DNA from 2 places in the Peribacillus sp. NJ11 genome. Region 2 is predicted to be linked to the other one. Evidence: riboswitches for the same ligand, from Rfam matches in the RefSeq annotation. Region 2 holds a riboswitch; the other holds the start of a gene.
The links. A riboswitch is a leader RNA that binds a small molecule or an ion and turns the genes downstream of it on or off. The one in region 2 is predicted to bind ZMP and ZTP.
Positions count from the first base shown of each region.

Region 1: another riboswitch for ZMP and ZTP. It lies ahead of QUF86_RS11210 (phosphoglycerate dehydrogenase); the one in region 2 lies ahead of QUF86_RS16555 (glutamate/serine transporter AimA).

Region 1 is NZ_JAUCFO010000001.1:2,257,121-2,264,665, reverse strand. It holds gene QUF86_RS11235 (PepSY-associated TM helix domain-containing protein) at 1-396, shown strand, start outside; gene QUF86_RS11230 (FixH family protein) at 425-895, shown strand; gene QUF86_RS11225 (hypothetical protein) at 1,112-1,594, shown strand; gene QUF86_RS11220 (hypothetical protein) at 2,045-2,206, shown strand; gene QUF86_RS11215 (hypothetical protein) at 2,203-2,370, shown strand; gene QUF86_RS11210 (phosphoglycerate dehydrogenase) at 2,642-3,841, opposite strand; ZMP/ZTP riboswitch at 3,980-4,058, opposite strand; gene QUF86_RS11205 (GNAT family N-acetyltransferase) at 4,467-4,982, shown strand; gene QUF86_RS11200 (VOC family protein) at 5,052-5,468, opposite strand; gene QUF86_RS11195 (hypothetical protein) at 6,126-6,704, shown strand; gene QUF86_RS11190 (PTS sugar transporter subunit IIA) at 6,845-7,336, opposite strand; gene QUF86_RS11185 (iron chaperone) at 7,423-7,545, opposite strand, start outside.
Region 2 is NZ_JAUCFO010000001.1:3,348,817-3,356,361, reverse strand. It holds gene QUF86_RS16570 (fumarylacetoacetate hydrolase family protein) at 381-1,178, opposite strand; gene QUF86_RS16565 (alanine/glycine:cation symporter family protein) at 1,309-2,742, opposite strand; partial or broken gene QUF86_RS16560 (hypothetical protein) at 2,840-3,109, opposite strand; gene QUF86_RS28925 (asparaginase domain-containing protein) at 3,085-3,252, opposite strand; gene QUF86_RS16555 (glutamate/serine transporter AimA) at 3,955-5,547, opposite strand; ZMP/ZTP riboswitch at 5,604-5,682, opposite strand; gene QUF86_RS16550 (hypothetical protein) at 6,296-6,469, opposite strand; gene QUF86_RS16545 (MFS transporter) at 6,822-7,545, shown strand, end outside.

The DNA of each region.
Region 1 (7,545 bases), 1.1 Mb from region 2:
GAAGCAACTATTCATATTGACCAATATTCCGGTGCGGTTCTAGCTGATTATCGTTATGATCATTACGGTTTAATAGGAAAAATAGTTGCTTGGGGGATTACCTTGCATAAAGGGACTCAATTTGGTTTGATTAATCAAATAATCAGCCTTCTTATTTGTTTAGGAATTATCCTTGTTGCATTTAGTGGTTTTTATTTATGGTGGAAGCGAAAGCCGAAAAAAGGATTAGGTGCACCAAAAGCTCCTCCTATAAAGAACATGAGATTCTTTCTATTTCTGTTAATAGGTCTAGGAATTTTGTTTCCTTTGGTTGGTTTGTCTCTTATTGTTGTTTGGCTAATTGACTGGTTAATTATTAAACGAATATCTGCAGTTAAGAAGTTTTTGAATGCATAATTCGGAAATGTAAAGGGTGGCTTTTGCCGTGAAAAAAAATATATGTATTTCTTTAATCTTTATTTTCAGCCTATTGTTAAGTGCGTGTTCACTTGAAAAGGATGTCACTAATCTATACAAAGAAGAAACACCACTTGAAGCTGAAATAATTATACCAGCATCCTTTTCAGCTAATACACAGGAGACGATAAAGGCTGTTCTTACTCAAGGTGGTAAAAAGGTTGAAAACGCAGATTATGTTCATTTTCAGATATGGAAACAAGATGGCTCTCTCAAATATAGTATGGAACAAGCTGAGGAAGAGGGAAACGGTACTTATACTTTACGTAAAAACTTTGATAGTGATGGCCTATACTATATAAAAGTACATGCTAGTAACGATGGTTCAATCATTATGCCTCAAAAACAGTTTATCGTAGGAAAACTGTCTGAAAGTGAATTGAAATTCTTGCAAAAAGGGAGCCAAAAACAAGAAGAAAGTCATGAACATCATCATTAATAAATTTATTTGAAATCCGGTTTTCATTTGAAGACCGGATTTTTTATGGATATTTGTTTACCACGGTGGTTCGGAGAGAATGTATTTACAGGCAGGGTATGTAATGCTTCACCTTTATTTATTGGATTATTCTGCTCGTGCCGCATATACTGGATTGTTCCTATAAACAAGGGAGCTTCCTCAGAACATAAACAAACTTTAAGGGAGGGCATAGCATTGGTAACTTCACAGGGAACTGCTTCGGTTAGCTTTCCATTCCCATCTGTATGGGGTATCCACTCTTCAATAGCTGGCAGAACGATTATTTGGGGAACACTTAACATTAACTCCATTACAGATAATAGAGTAAGTGGTACGGCTAATTTTCGTGGTACACCTATTCCGATTAGTGGCTTTTGGAATGAAAGCACCAAACAACTCACATTCGATTCACCTTATGCCACATTCTCTGGCAACTTAACCATTATTGATGATTTCCAGATTAGAGTTCGACATTTTATTTTACGCGGACGTTTTCTTATGAAGCCTCCCTCTTTACAAGCAGGTGAGTCTGGATCATGGATTGCCACTACTGATATAGCTCTGAATGAATTTCCTGTTAGTGGTAATACCTATACCGAGCAATTACCTCCTGTTGGAGCTTTTTTAACATCGAATATCCTTCATCAGTATCAGAATTTTTGGGGAAGAACAATATAGGGTAATCCTTTCTGTGTAGAAAGGGTGTGAATCGTCTCTGTATTTCCTAGGGACGATTCTTTACTATAGCAAATTACCAAAAGCCTTATTGAACTGACAGGTTGGTTGAGAATTTAGGGATTATTTTCTGATACGTCATCTTTTCAAATGTTTCCCATCATGATATTACATTTTGATGTAATCCTGATGCCTACAAAAGAAGGCAAAAAATAAACCCTTTCCCAAACGGAAAAGGCGATGCGCTGAAGTGAACGGAAGCAAGGAGACACACCAGTGACTATCTAACTAAGCAGATTAATATATGAGATAGTGATTTTGGTAGATAACTTTTGAATCCATTAACTCAAAATGAGTACAGATGGAATATTGATTGACAGCATTTTCTCTGTACTTCATACTATTGTAATAACGGAACTGACAGAATATTTGGTAAATTAGGAGGGTAAAACTATGAAACCAACTGTAATGACAATGGATTTACAATTATTAGCAGATGTTCTTAGGGAAAATAATTGTACAAGTTTAATAAAAGCAATTGCAGAAAAGGATTTTCAAGTGGCTCAAATGCTTGATGTATTAATATTTGAGGATAAATGGGAGGATGACATGTGACTAAGCTCAGAATCCTTTTAACCATTCCAATTTTGCTATATGGAATTTTCATATTTGTTGTCATTCAAAACGATAAGAATATTCCACTTTATTTGCATCTTCTATTCGCAATCTACTTGATGTTGTTTGTACATTATGAAGAAGAAACGGAAGTGAAACCATGACAGATTTTTAATCTTGGAGAAGTTCGATCTTAAGCAATTCGTGATGGAAGAAGTTTTGACTTCAACTGACTGTATCGAGCTGCTTGGCATAACCCGTGCCAGGCTGAGTTCGTTGTAATCCCTAGGTTCTCAACACGTGAGTCAGTTTAATATGATATCACCACAATAAGTGGCTTTTTTTGTTCAAAAACATTAACAAAGCCTAAAAAAAGCCCCAACTCCTTAAAGGAATTGAGGCTTTCACTATTTATCATCTATCTTCCGGTACCAATTAGATAATACGAGTTGTGACGATACCTTCGATTTGTTTGATTTTTGCTTCCAAACCAGGAATGATATCGCCGTTTACTTCACCGTCAATGTCGATGATCGTATACGCATATCCCCCACGGCTTCTGTTAACCATGTCAGCGATGTTCAAATTAAAGCCAGATACAGCCAGTGTGATTTGCCCAACCATGTTAGGAACGTTTTCGTGGAAAGTTGCCACACGACGATTTCCTGTATAAGGAATGTCAGTATTCGGGAAATTCACAGAGTTCTTGATGTTCCCTGTTTCTAAAAAGGTCTTCAACTGACGAGCTGCCATGATGGCACAGTTTTCCTCTGATTCTAGTGTAGAGGCACCAAGATGCGGAATTGGAATGACATTATTCATTTTCAACACGTTTTCATTCGGGAAGTCTGTAATGAACCTGCCTACTTTTCCGCTTTCAAGTGCCGCTTCCATATCCGCTTCATTCACTAGCTCGCCGCGTGAGAAGTTCAAGATATGTACACCAGGCTTCATGATGCCAAATGTTTCTTGGTTAAACATTCCTTTAGTGTCATCAGTTAATGGAACGTGTACTGTAATGTAATCAGATTCTGCAAACAATTGTTCAATTGTCATGGCGCGTTGTACATTGCGGGACAAGTTCCAAGCTGTATCAACAGAGATGAACGGGTCAAACCCAATGACATCCATGTCCAAATCCAGGGCATCATTCGCTACAAGTGCACCGATCGCTCCTAAACCGATTACGCCAAGAGTTTTTCCCTTGATTTCTTTACCAACGAATTGTTTCTTTCCTGCTTCTACAAGCTTTGGAATTTGTTCTCCTTCGCCTTCCAGCGTCTTTGTCCAGGCCACACCGGCAAACAGGTTACGAGATGAAGCCATTAATGACGTTAGCACCATTTCTTTTACAGCGTTTGCGTTAGCTCCAGGTGTATTGAAAACAACGATTCCTTGCTCTGTGCATTTGTCGACCGGAATATTATTGACTCCTGCACCTGCCCTTGCGATTGCTTTTAACTGATCGCCGAATTCCATAGTATGCATGTTAAAGCTGCGAAGTACGATTGCATCAGGGTTTTCACTGTCATTGTCGACTTTAAAATCGCCTTTGTTGAATACATTTAACCCGCTTTCGGCAATATTATTTAACGCTTTGATCGTTTTGACTTTTTCTAAAAGTACTGTGCTCATTTTGTTTGCTCCTTTTTGGTTATGATAGTTTTGAAGTTTCAAAATAATGACAAAATTTTGAAACCATGAAAATCTGCATTCTCTAAACCTTTACTATCCTCTGTAAATACACAGAAAGAGGCAAGGGATAAAATCCCTTACCTCTGCCCAGGCGAACGGCTACGACACTATGTGTTCCCTCACGGTTATCCGTGTTTCGCCAGTTGCACATAGTCTTTTCATTTATTTTATTTTATCAAATTATTCAGCAATCTTCAATATCATTTTAAAGATTTATCTCTTTTTTTGCAGAAGTCACAACTCACCAGAAATATATCGACGAATTCTATCGTTTTATCTCCCGAAATTAGGAATATATCGACGAATTCTATCGTTTTATCTCCGAAATTAGATATATCGACGAATTCTATCGTTTTATCTCCGAAATTAGGAATATATCGACGAATTCTATCGTTTTATCTCCGAAATTAGGAATATATCGACGAAATTAATCGTTGGAAAAAGGCACTGTCGAAAGTGGCTGTTGATATTCTTGGACTATCTCGGACAGCTTTGTTGTAAAATGGATAATATTAGTAAAATATAGAAAGTATAGCAAACTAAAAGATAATTAGGGGGAATTAATATGTTAGTAAGAGAGGCAACGCTTGCTGATGCTGAAGGTATTGCAATAGTCCATGTGGATTGCTGGAGAACCACTTATGAAAATATAATGCCAAGTGATTTTCTAGATAATCTGTCTTATGAGAAAAGGAAAGATTTATGGATAAAGAATATATCCAGTGAAGGGAATCATATTTATGTAGCAGAGAATAACGAGGGAAAAATAGTAGGATTTATAAGTGGAGGGAAAAGGGAAACGAATAAGGCTGAGGATTCGGGTGATTTAACTGCAATTTATATCCTCGAAAATTTTCAAAGAATGGGAATAGGAAAGAAACTTATCAAAGAGTTATTTTTTAAATTTGAAGAACTTGGATTCAAGACCATTCTCGTTGAGGTGCTTGAAGATAATAAATCTCGATACTTCTATGAGGCATTTGGTGCTGAATTGCTTAAAACCGAAAAAATCAAAATCGCTGGCGCTGAAATAAATCTATTGGTTTATGAATGGAAGGATATTAGCCCGGTATTGTTATGAATAAACCTACGGCACCGAACTTCAAAAAAAGACACAATCCTAAGTGAAGGATTGTGTCTTTCATTTGATTTAATTTTGATTAAATCCGCTTTCGTCCATGTAAAACACTTCCCAAGAATGACCGTCGATATCCTTAAAGCTCCAACCGTACATGAAACCATGATCAATTGCTTCATTAAAAGGCTTTCCGCCGGCATCCAGTGCCCTATTCACGACCTCATCCACTTCTTCCTTACTTTTAACCGATAGGGCCACGATGGCTTCCGTAGTTGTTGCTGGATCCGGGATATCCTTCTTGGTAAACGTTTTAAAGTAATCTTCCACCAATAACATGACATATATAGACTCACTGATAACCATGCACGTTGCATTTTCATTGGTCATTTGCTCGTTAAATTCAAAGCCGACCTTTGTGAAAAATTCCATTGAGGCATCCAAATCTTTAACAGGCAAGTTTACAAAGATCTTTTCTGCTTGAACTCCCATCAAATTCACCCTCGCTTGATTTATTTTATGTTCATTCACCTACTATTCGCTGCACTTTTCGATTTTCCTGCTTGCAGCAGTCATTGCATTCAAATTGAACAGATACAACCTTAGCCACTGGGAACATCCATAATTCACCTACTTAAAAGTGAATTTCAAATATTAAACAGGATAATTCAATTTTAAAACAACCTGAGAGTTTACCTTATGAAATTTTCAAGGAGTATTTGCCTCTTCCCTTGTTGCTTCAACATTGGATGGTGGTAGCATTTGCGCATAAAAATTAGCAGACTGCCGCCCTTTTGCATTCGTATACCAGATGTTCAATTTGGGTTTCATAACTAAAACACATCTTTTCTTTTTTGAAATAATAACTTTATAATTCCATGTTTTACTAAAATTAAATAATTATTTCAAGGAGGTAAGCTTATGAAAAATAGTATTAAAACATAAAGTATCCGGAACATTTTCTTTACTGGTTTTGCTTTCAGTTATTTTACCAGGATTCAGCCCAATCATTTCGTTCTCCGATAGCTAAACAAACGCTCGAAGCACCACCTATTATGCAAGTAGAGCAATCCACGTTTTACAAATCTAGCACAGGTCAAAAACAGATGGGAAACGACAACATTACCTTATGGGATAGGTGGTTCATAGATGGTTACCATTCAAACATATATATCAAAAAATAGTTATGATGCAATTATTAATAAACATTTATTAGCTAACGGAGATTTTATCCCAATCCATCACTCAAGCGCCAAGCAACTGGGAAATCAAAAGTTATTTACTTCAAAAGGAACTTCCTTATACGGCACAGTCATTATATCTTATCAAGATCAATTTCTCTCGAGCTTTTATGATTGGGATGATGTTGATGGTATTTGGCTTTCAATTTTACAGGCAATGTATGATTGTTTAAATACCGGTATTGGCAGCTGCGACTATTCAGAACGCTCTATGGATTGGCAAATGAAAAGGCTAATGAAAAAAAATCCCTATATATCATTTACATGGAACCATGGTTTCGCTAGCAAGGAATGGAATGATATGCCTAAGATATCCACACTAAGATTCCCTGAAAATGTGCTATTGAATAGTTTAATAGAAAAGGGGACTAAGTTCTTAAAATTTAGAAATGCTCTATATGATAGCGGTCCAAGCCAAAATATTAACCAGTTAATTAACGATCTTAAATCTTTTAGTAGTGATTTGGGGTATGTGCACTTGGAATAGTTCACTGTGCTAAGTGAAGCTGAAGTCTTGCAGCTGTATGTGATGGGTTTATAGTAAAAACATCCTTGCCAGCATTCGCCAGCAAGGACTGTTTTTCTTGTTTAGAAGTTTCTAATATAGAAGGCACTTGACGTTCTATTTCACTTCAAATAAACACTCATAATCTGTGTTTCCTTAATATTTGCTTGTGTACTATCTGTTTTTTCTATTTTTTCAACCAGGTCGCCATTCGTGACAACAATCGGAGTTACGATGCTTGGAGCTTTGGATTTTAGAAATTCAATATCAAATGTAACAAGCTTGTCCCCTGCTTTTACCCTTTGCCCTTCTGTGACATGGACTTCGAATCCCTCGCCTTTCAGGTTCACTGTTTCTAATCCAATATGAATTAACAATTCAATGCCATGCTTCGTGCGAAGGCCCAAAGCATGTTTAGTATGAAAAACCTGGATCACTTCTGCATCAATAGGAGAAACAACCAGCCCCTCCTCAGGAAGAATCGCTATTCCGTCCCCCATCATCTTACCGGAAAATACCGGATCCGGAACATCTTCAATATTTATTACTTGTCCATTTATAGGAGCAAGCAGTTGTTCCACTTTTTCTTTGTTACCGAATAATTTTTTAAACATATTATTCCTTCCTTTCTCTTTCCAGTTGATTTTAAGCTTCTTACAGCTTACATTTAGTGTTTTGTAAATTCTGATAATAGTCGAAATTATTTTTTCTTTTTCAATTTGCCTTCTGCTTTCTTCTTATTCTCTTCCACTCTAAATGTAACCATCTTGGTTATTATTTCATAAGGAATTGGTTTGTTAAGTGGAAACTGAACGGCCCCTTT
Region 2 (7,545 bases):
AAGCACTTCTTACTAAGCTCTTTATATTTTCGTCAAATGCTTTACTAATACCTGCTTGAACTATCCTGCCCCTTAGTTCCATAAGAAAAAGCTGCCTTAAAGACAGCTCCGATCTTCAGCTAACGCACCTGTTAGTTTATTAAGGAATGATTCAATACTCAACTATAATTAGCCATTGACCATCAGGTTTAACATTTATCTCAAATAAATTGACACCAAGCTTTTTTAATACTGCCGTTTCTCTAGCATCACCACATGCGAATGCAAGTACAAAGAAACTCTTCTTTCTTTTATTGCGATGTCCCCTGTAACATTTTAAAAAGTCGGCTCATCTATTTATGAATATTTTCATTTTTGGTTATTAAGAATGCAGCCTCATTCTACTGGACATCATTACACAACTTACCGATTTTCTCGACTTCCACAACGACCACATCCCCCGACTTGATCGGGCAGCTGCCAGATGGTGAACCAGTGGCCAAAATGTCACCGGGCTCCAGTGTCATCACCTGCGAAAGCCAGCTGATCAGATACGGAATGCTCAGAGACATTTGATTGGTATTCCCGTCTTGTACAACGCGGCCGTTTAAAGTGGTCACAATCCGCAAATTTGTAGGATCTATCCCGGTAACGATGCACGGCCCCAAAGGCCCGAACGTATCAAATCCTTTGCCCCGCGTAAACTGTGGATCTTTTTTTGTAAGATCCCTTGCTGTGACGTCATTAAATATCGTGCAACCAAACACATAATCAAGCGCATCTTCTTCTTTAATGTTCTTTCCGCGCTTTCCAATGACCAGGGCCACTTCCCCTTCAAGCTCCACTTGGTTGGTTAGCTGGTTTGGAGGAAGTATAATTTTCTCCTTGTCTGGAATAAGCGAAGATAATGGCTTTAAAAATAGAAATGGTTCTACAAGGTTTGCCTCTCCGCCCGTTTCCTTCGCATGACCTGCATATGTCCAGCCGAAATTAACCACTTTAGAAGGTTTTACAGGTTCCAAAATTTTCACGTCACTATATTTCAGCTCTACCCCGTCATACTTTATTTCCTTGTTGACAAGTTCAGCAAAACTGCTAGACAGTTGTAATATTATCTCATCCTCAACAATACCGTAATGTATTTTGCCCTGTTGATTCTGATAGCGAACTATTTTTTGTGTTTTTTGTAGTACATGCATGATGAATAAACTCCTTTGATGAGTAAGATATACTTACCTCAGATAATATAAATTTCGGCTCTTCTCATAATCGCAAACAAGCCCCCTGTAGGTGATAATGCCAAACCCTTATGTCTAAAAATCTTTTTTATTACATGGTGTTTTCCTTTTTTAAAGTGGTAGCATCTTGAGAGTGCTCCCAACAATCAAGATTTTCAAGACCTTTAATGCTGTCTTTATAAAAAACTGGATCTTGACCGGCTTTTTTCTGTTTCATATAATCACTTAATGCTGCAAAAGCTACTTTTGATAATAAGAGAACGGCAATTAAGTTTATAATAACCATCAAGCCCATAAATAAATCTGCTAAATCCCATACAAGCTCGACCTTTGCAATCGAACCGAATACAATCATGGCGAACGCGCCTATTCGATATAGAATCAACAACACTTTACTTTTGTGTAAAAATCGAATATTTGTTTCCCCATAATAATAGTTACCAATTAACGAACCGAATGCAAATAGGAAAACAAAGATAGCAAGACAACCTGATGCCCAGGAACCGATGTGTTCACTTAATGATGTTTGTGTAAGTGCAATGCCAGTTAGCCCTGGTTGTTTATAAGCATCAGAAAGTAAAATAATAAATGCTGTGCTTGTACAGATGATCAGTGTATCCGTTAATACGCCAAATGCTTGAATAAGTCCTTGTTTCACCGGATGACTTGTTTTTGCCGTTGCGGCAACGTTTGGCGCACTCCCCATACCAGCTTCATTCGAGAATAAACCACGTTTAACTCCATTCATGAACGCAGCGCCTAGTGAACCGCCTGCTATTTGTTCAAAGCCAAACGCGTTATTAATAATAAGAGAAAGAATTTCCGGCATTTTGGTTATGTTCATTGCTACGACAAATAATGCCATTCCAAGGTATAACACACCTAGAATCATAACCTTGTATTCAGCAATTTTTGCAATACGATTCACACCGCCAAAGATAATCACAGCGAAAGCACATGTCATGAGAATCCCTACAGTTAAACGATCTGAACCAAATGAGTTCTCAAAAGCAATTGTAACGGTATTTGATTGTACAGAATTGAATACAAGACCGAAAGAAAGCGTAATTAAAATGGAGAATAATACTCCCATCCAACGTTTGTTCAATCCTTTTTCCATATAATAGGATGGACCGCCTCGGAAACCAGTTTTATCTTTTACTTTATATACTTGCGCTAACGTACTTTCAATAAAGCTGGTTGCTGAGCTAATAATAGCAATTATCCACATCCAGAATATCGCTCCAGGACCGCCTAATGCAATCGCAATCGCAATTCCAGTGATATTACCTGTTCCAACGCGAGCGGCCATACCAATACAGAAAGCTTGAAATGGGGAAACGCTGTCTTTAGAACTAGTTCTCCCTTCCATTAAAACACGGACCATTTCCCTTAACATTCGAACCTGTACAAATTTCAATTTAAATGTGAAATAAATCCCACAAGAAACAAGCATAATAACTAATAATTTTGACCAAAGGAATTCATTTGATACGCCAACTACATCATGTAATAATTGTTGCATTCTATCACCTCTTATAAGAAATTTACTAGCTTAGAAGATACCTAGTTTTTTCACTGTAAAAAGATCAACTTCATCAACTGATGAATTCTGTCCAAAGTCAGGAGTTATATAGCCCCCAAATTTGAGTTAATCGCCTTGATAGCAGTATCTCAAAAAAATATGTAATATCTGCTGCAATCGATGCTTCCATCATTTCTTTTACCTTTTTAGGATCTGTTGTTTTTCCTAGCACCCACATCAATTTCGGCACGATTGCTTCTGTGTTCATATTTTTAGAACGTACTACACGATTATGGTCAACTTTCCGACCGACTTCATATATACCCATGTCTTCTCCTTCTTCTAGACATTGAGTCGTAATGACAACTCTTTCGTATCAATACGGCAACGTACATTTAATTCATGTATGTAACTTAATAGATCATCGGCATGCAGTTCAGGTACAAGTCCGTTTTCTCCTTCAAGTGAGGCTACTGTTCCACCAGTCGTAAACAACATTAATTTTTTCAATGATAATGGCTCCTCTATCTCTTTTTTACAATAAGTTTTTTAAAAGAAAGTATTCAATTCGCGTATGTTTATTCGATTCGCGTACTTTCCATGTAATTATAGTAACATAAATATAATAATTCAAGATAAAAATATTCAATTCTCGTACACCTCATCCACTTTTTGAATCCACAGAATGGTGTTTGCTTCCTGAATCTGAGCTGAGTTATTACAATGATAAATATCAAAAAGATAATTATTTCATTAAGATACTTAATTGCAGCTTAGATGTTTAAGCCTAAAAACCATATACATCAACGTGTTTATATGTTCATATTTAGCCAGAAGCGTTTTCAGCTCCAGTTTTGCCATTTCGGAGCCTTGTCGAAGTCCGATGTACTTACTGGCTGCGGACCAAAAATTTATGGAAGATTTACCAGAGGATGTTGATCCATGTGGTGAGTTTGGTGAATATCACTCATTCGTATATAACGGAGTCATTTTCTCTCATCCGATACGACTAGACTTGGGAGATGAAATGTTTGTACTTCCTGCCAATCCATTATCCAGAGAGGTTGGTTATAAACGTGTGGTAAAAGTTTAAATTTTTCATTAATATTGTCAGGTGTTCCAATTTGCGAACACTTTTTAATAAATAAAAAAACATGGTCATAAAGTAACCATGTTTTCTTTTTACTCATATAGCTGTGTCTACACTAAGAGTTATTTATTAATAAATTCTTTGTTGATTTTTTCAGCCTCAGCCAAGTATTCTGTTTTAATCCCGCTCTTAACTCCCCACCAATAGAAGCAGAGTGCCAGACATGCGATGACCACCATATCCCAGCCAAATGTAAGAATATTTTTTCCGCCGAACTTCTCACTTCCAATATAAGAAATCAAAATCATACAACCTAAGTAAAGAAGCATCCAAACACCTGATAAAAATTGTTTTTTGAATCCATTCCATTTATTTTTAGCTTGATAATAAAAGTAAATAGGTAGTCCAATGGCAATGATGAAAACGACTTCTCCTGTTAATGGCCAACGCGCCCAGTATAAAGTCAGCGATGCAAAAACAAATCCACAAGGAGCAATAATAGAAGCGCCTTTTAAGTGAAATGGACGATTAAAATGAGAAGCTGTACGTCTTAATGTTGTCAATGCAACTGGCCCCATGATGTACGAAATAAGTGTAGCAACTGAAATCACTTCAGCAAGTACGCCCCATCCGCGGAATAAAAATAAAAAGATAAAACATACGCCTAAGTTTAATAACATCGCTGGACGAGGAACACCATATAGTGGATGTAATGTACCAAAGATATTCGGTAAGTACCCATTTTTCTGCATTCCATAAAGCATTCGCGAAGTTGTAGCTGTATAAGTGGCACCTGTACCAGATGGTGATACAAACGCATCTACATACAATACAATCGCTAACCAGTTAAGGCTAAGAGCAATTGCCAAATCTGCAAAAGGTGAATTAAAATTCAGTTGACTCCATCCGTTCACAATCATAGACGGATCGACAGCACCGATAAAAACAACTTGTAAAATAACGTATATAAAACCTGCAATTAAAATAGACCCAATAACAGCAATTGGTATAGACTTATTCGGCGACTTCGCTTCTCCTGCCATATTAACGGGACTTTGAAATCCGTTAAACGCAAACACGATACCAGAAGTAGCTACTGCTGTTAAAACGCTTGCCCAACCATATGGTGCGATTCCTTGAGAACTTGTAAAGTTTTCACCATGAAATCCAGCAAAAAATAACGATCCTGCCATTACACCTGGAACAATTAATTTAAAAATAGTAATAAATGAATTTGCCTTAGCAAAAAGGTTAACTGTCCAATAGTTGACGAAGAAATAGAACAATAATAGTAAAGAAGCTATGAATAATCCTTTGGTCGTTAAGATATTGTTATCAACTAAGGAATGAGACCATCTGGCCCATTCCCAAGGCCACGTACTCATATATTGTACCGAAGCAATGGCCTCAACGGTAATAGTCGAAGCGATCGAAATCCAGTTCGCCCACGCAGCTAAAAATCCAATAAAAGAACCATGCGAATATTGAGGATACTTAACCATTCCTCCAGCTTCAGGAAACATTGCCCCAAGCTCTGCGTAAGATAATGCAATAGATAAAATTACAACCATACCGATAATCCAAGAAAAAATAGCTGCTGGCCCAGCAATCTGGGCGGCTTTCCACGCTCCGAACAACCAACCTGAGCCGATAATAGAACCAATACCTGTCATAGTTAAAGCAAAAGTCCCCATCTTTCTATGCATATTACTCATCTCTACCTACACCTCTTCCTAGGAAAATAAAAAACACTTGATCTATTTATAGATCAAGTGTTTGCCCAGGCGCGCGGCTTATACTCTATATGCTCCCCCATGGTTCTCCATGTTGCGCCAGTTACATATAGGAAAATAGTTTTTTTATAGTATATAGGATTATTTTAAATTTCACAACACTTGAAAAATATTTATATTTTATATATATTCTTATTTATTTTTCGTAATTCCCTATCAATATTCATTTTAATTTGAAAAAATTAGGTAAATTAAAGTCCAAAAAACAAACATTCGATTTCCGGAACACACGCTACATCAATAAAATCATCTCTCTTTAACATTATACTTAAAAATCTTTAAGAGCTTATATTCGCAAAATAAACCGTTCATATTTTACAAATTATATCCAACAACATTTACATAAACTGTTCTTTTCTTCCTCAAAAAAAAGCCATGCACATGAAACACACTCGGCATAGCTAGAGTGATGAACGTAGATTGGATTTCCAAATATACTAATAGAAGCAAGTGCTATGTAAAATGTGCCTTCCTGGCTTTTCATTGATTAGGTTAATCTGAATAAATTAAATTTTGGATATTATTAATAAAAAGCTAAAGGAATTACCCAGTACCCCTAGTCCTCCATGTAGTGCCAAAGCTTCGCTTGTTATACAACCAGCCTCAAACATGATTCTACAAGTAAGGGATCGGAGAATGTTCAAACATACCCTCCTGAAAGACGTCTACTTTATCCCCACCCCTTAAAAAATACCTCAAATGCATTAGTTTGGAGGACACATCTGTATTTTTTGATTAAAAAGTCCAGTGCATCTTCATCACCATTTTGGATTTTCCCAACCAACATTACATCTTCCATATGAGTATAGCTTTCCACTCGTTTCTTCTCGACGATTACACTCATTTATTTTCCCCACTCACTAAGTTGAGCACCGACATAAACGTTGCATTACCACTTCAATGTGTTAAAGTGAATACAATATAATAATATCTCAGAAATGGAGATAAGATATTCGTAAATAACGACATTTTTCTACAAATTATGATTATAAATTTTGGTATGCTTGCATCATTAATCTCTTTAGGTTAGGCGTTAGTTCAAATTCCGGCAAGACTTATGGCAGAAAAATTTGGTCCTAGAAAAATGATCGCTTTTTCTCTAGTATGGTGGTCAGTATTTACGGGTTTGACGGGTTTAGTTAAATCTCACGGTCTATTGTATCGGTCTGATTCTTACTTGGATAGGTGAAGGACCGATGTTTCCAGCTAATGACGTATTTAATACAAACTGGTTTAGAAGTGATGAAAAAGCCAGAGCATCCAGTGCATTATTGGCAGGTTCATATTTTGGACCAGTTATCGCCCCTATCGTCACGGTTTATATCTATCAATATTTTGGTTGGCAAGCTGTATTTTATATTTTTGGATTAATAGGAATAATCATTGCAGGTGTATGGTATGTTATAGCCCGAGACTATCCTGAAATTCATAAACTTGTGAATGAACAAGAAAAAGAATATATTCTAGAAGACAGAGAAATTGTTGATAATGCTAAAGTTAGAGCCCCTTGGAGTACTTTTCTGAAAAGCTATCGATTTTGGGCGTTAGGATTGCAATATTTCGTTGTTTTGTATATTATCACTTTCTTTTTAGTTTGGTTACCTACATATCTACTGGAAGATCGAGGATTCTCATTAAGTAAAATGGGACTTGCTGCAAGCCTACCTTGGTTAGCAATACTGATAACAGTAATGACTGGTGGTATTCTTTCCGACTACTTAGTACGTAAAGGTTTTTCAAAGCAAATATCAAGATCCTCTTTAGCTATATCAGGTTTAATAGTATTTATTATTTCAATGTACCTTGCCGTTATGACATTATCTCCTTATATGAATGTTTTATGGTTATCATTATGCTTGGGTTCACTAGGATTTACAGTAGTGTGTTCTTGGGCTTCCGCTACAGACTTAGGGAGAAACT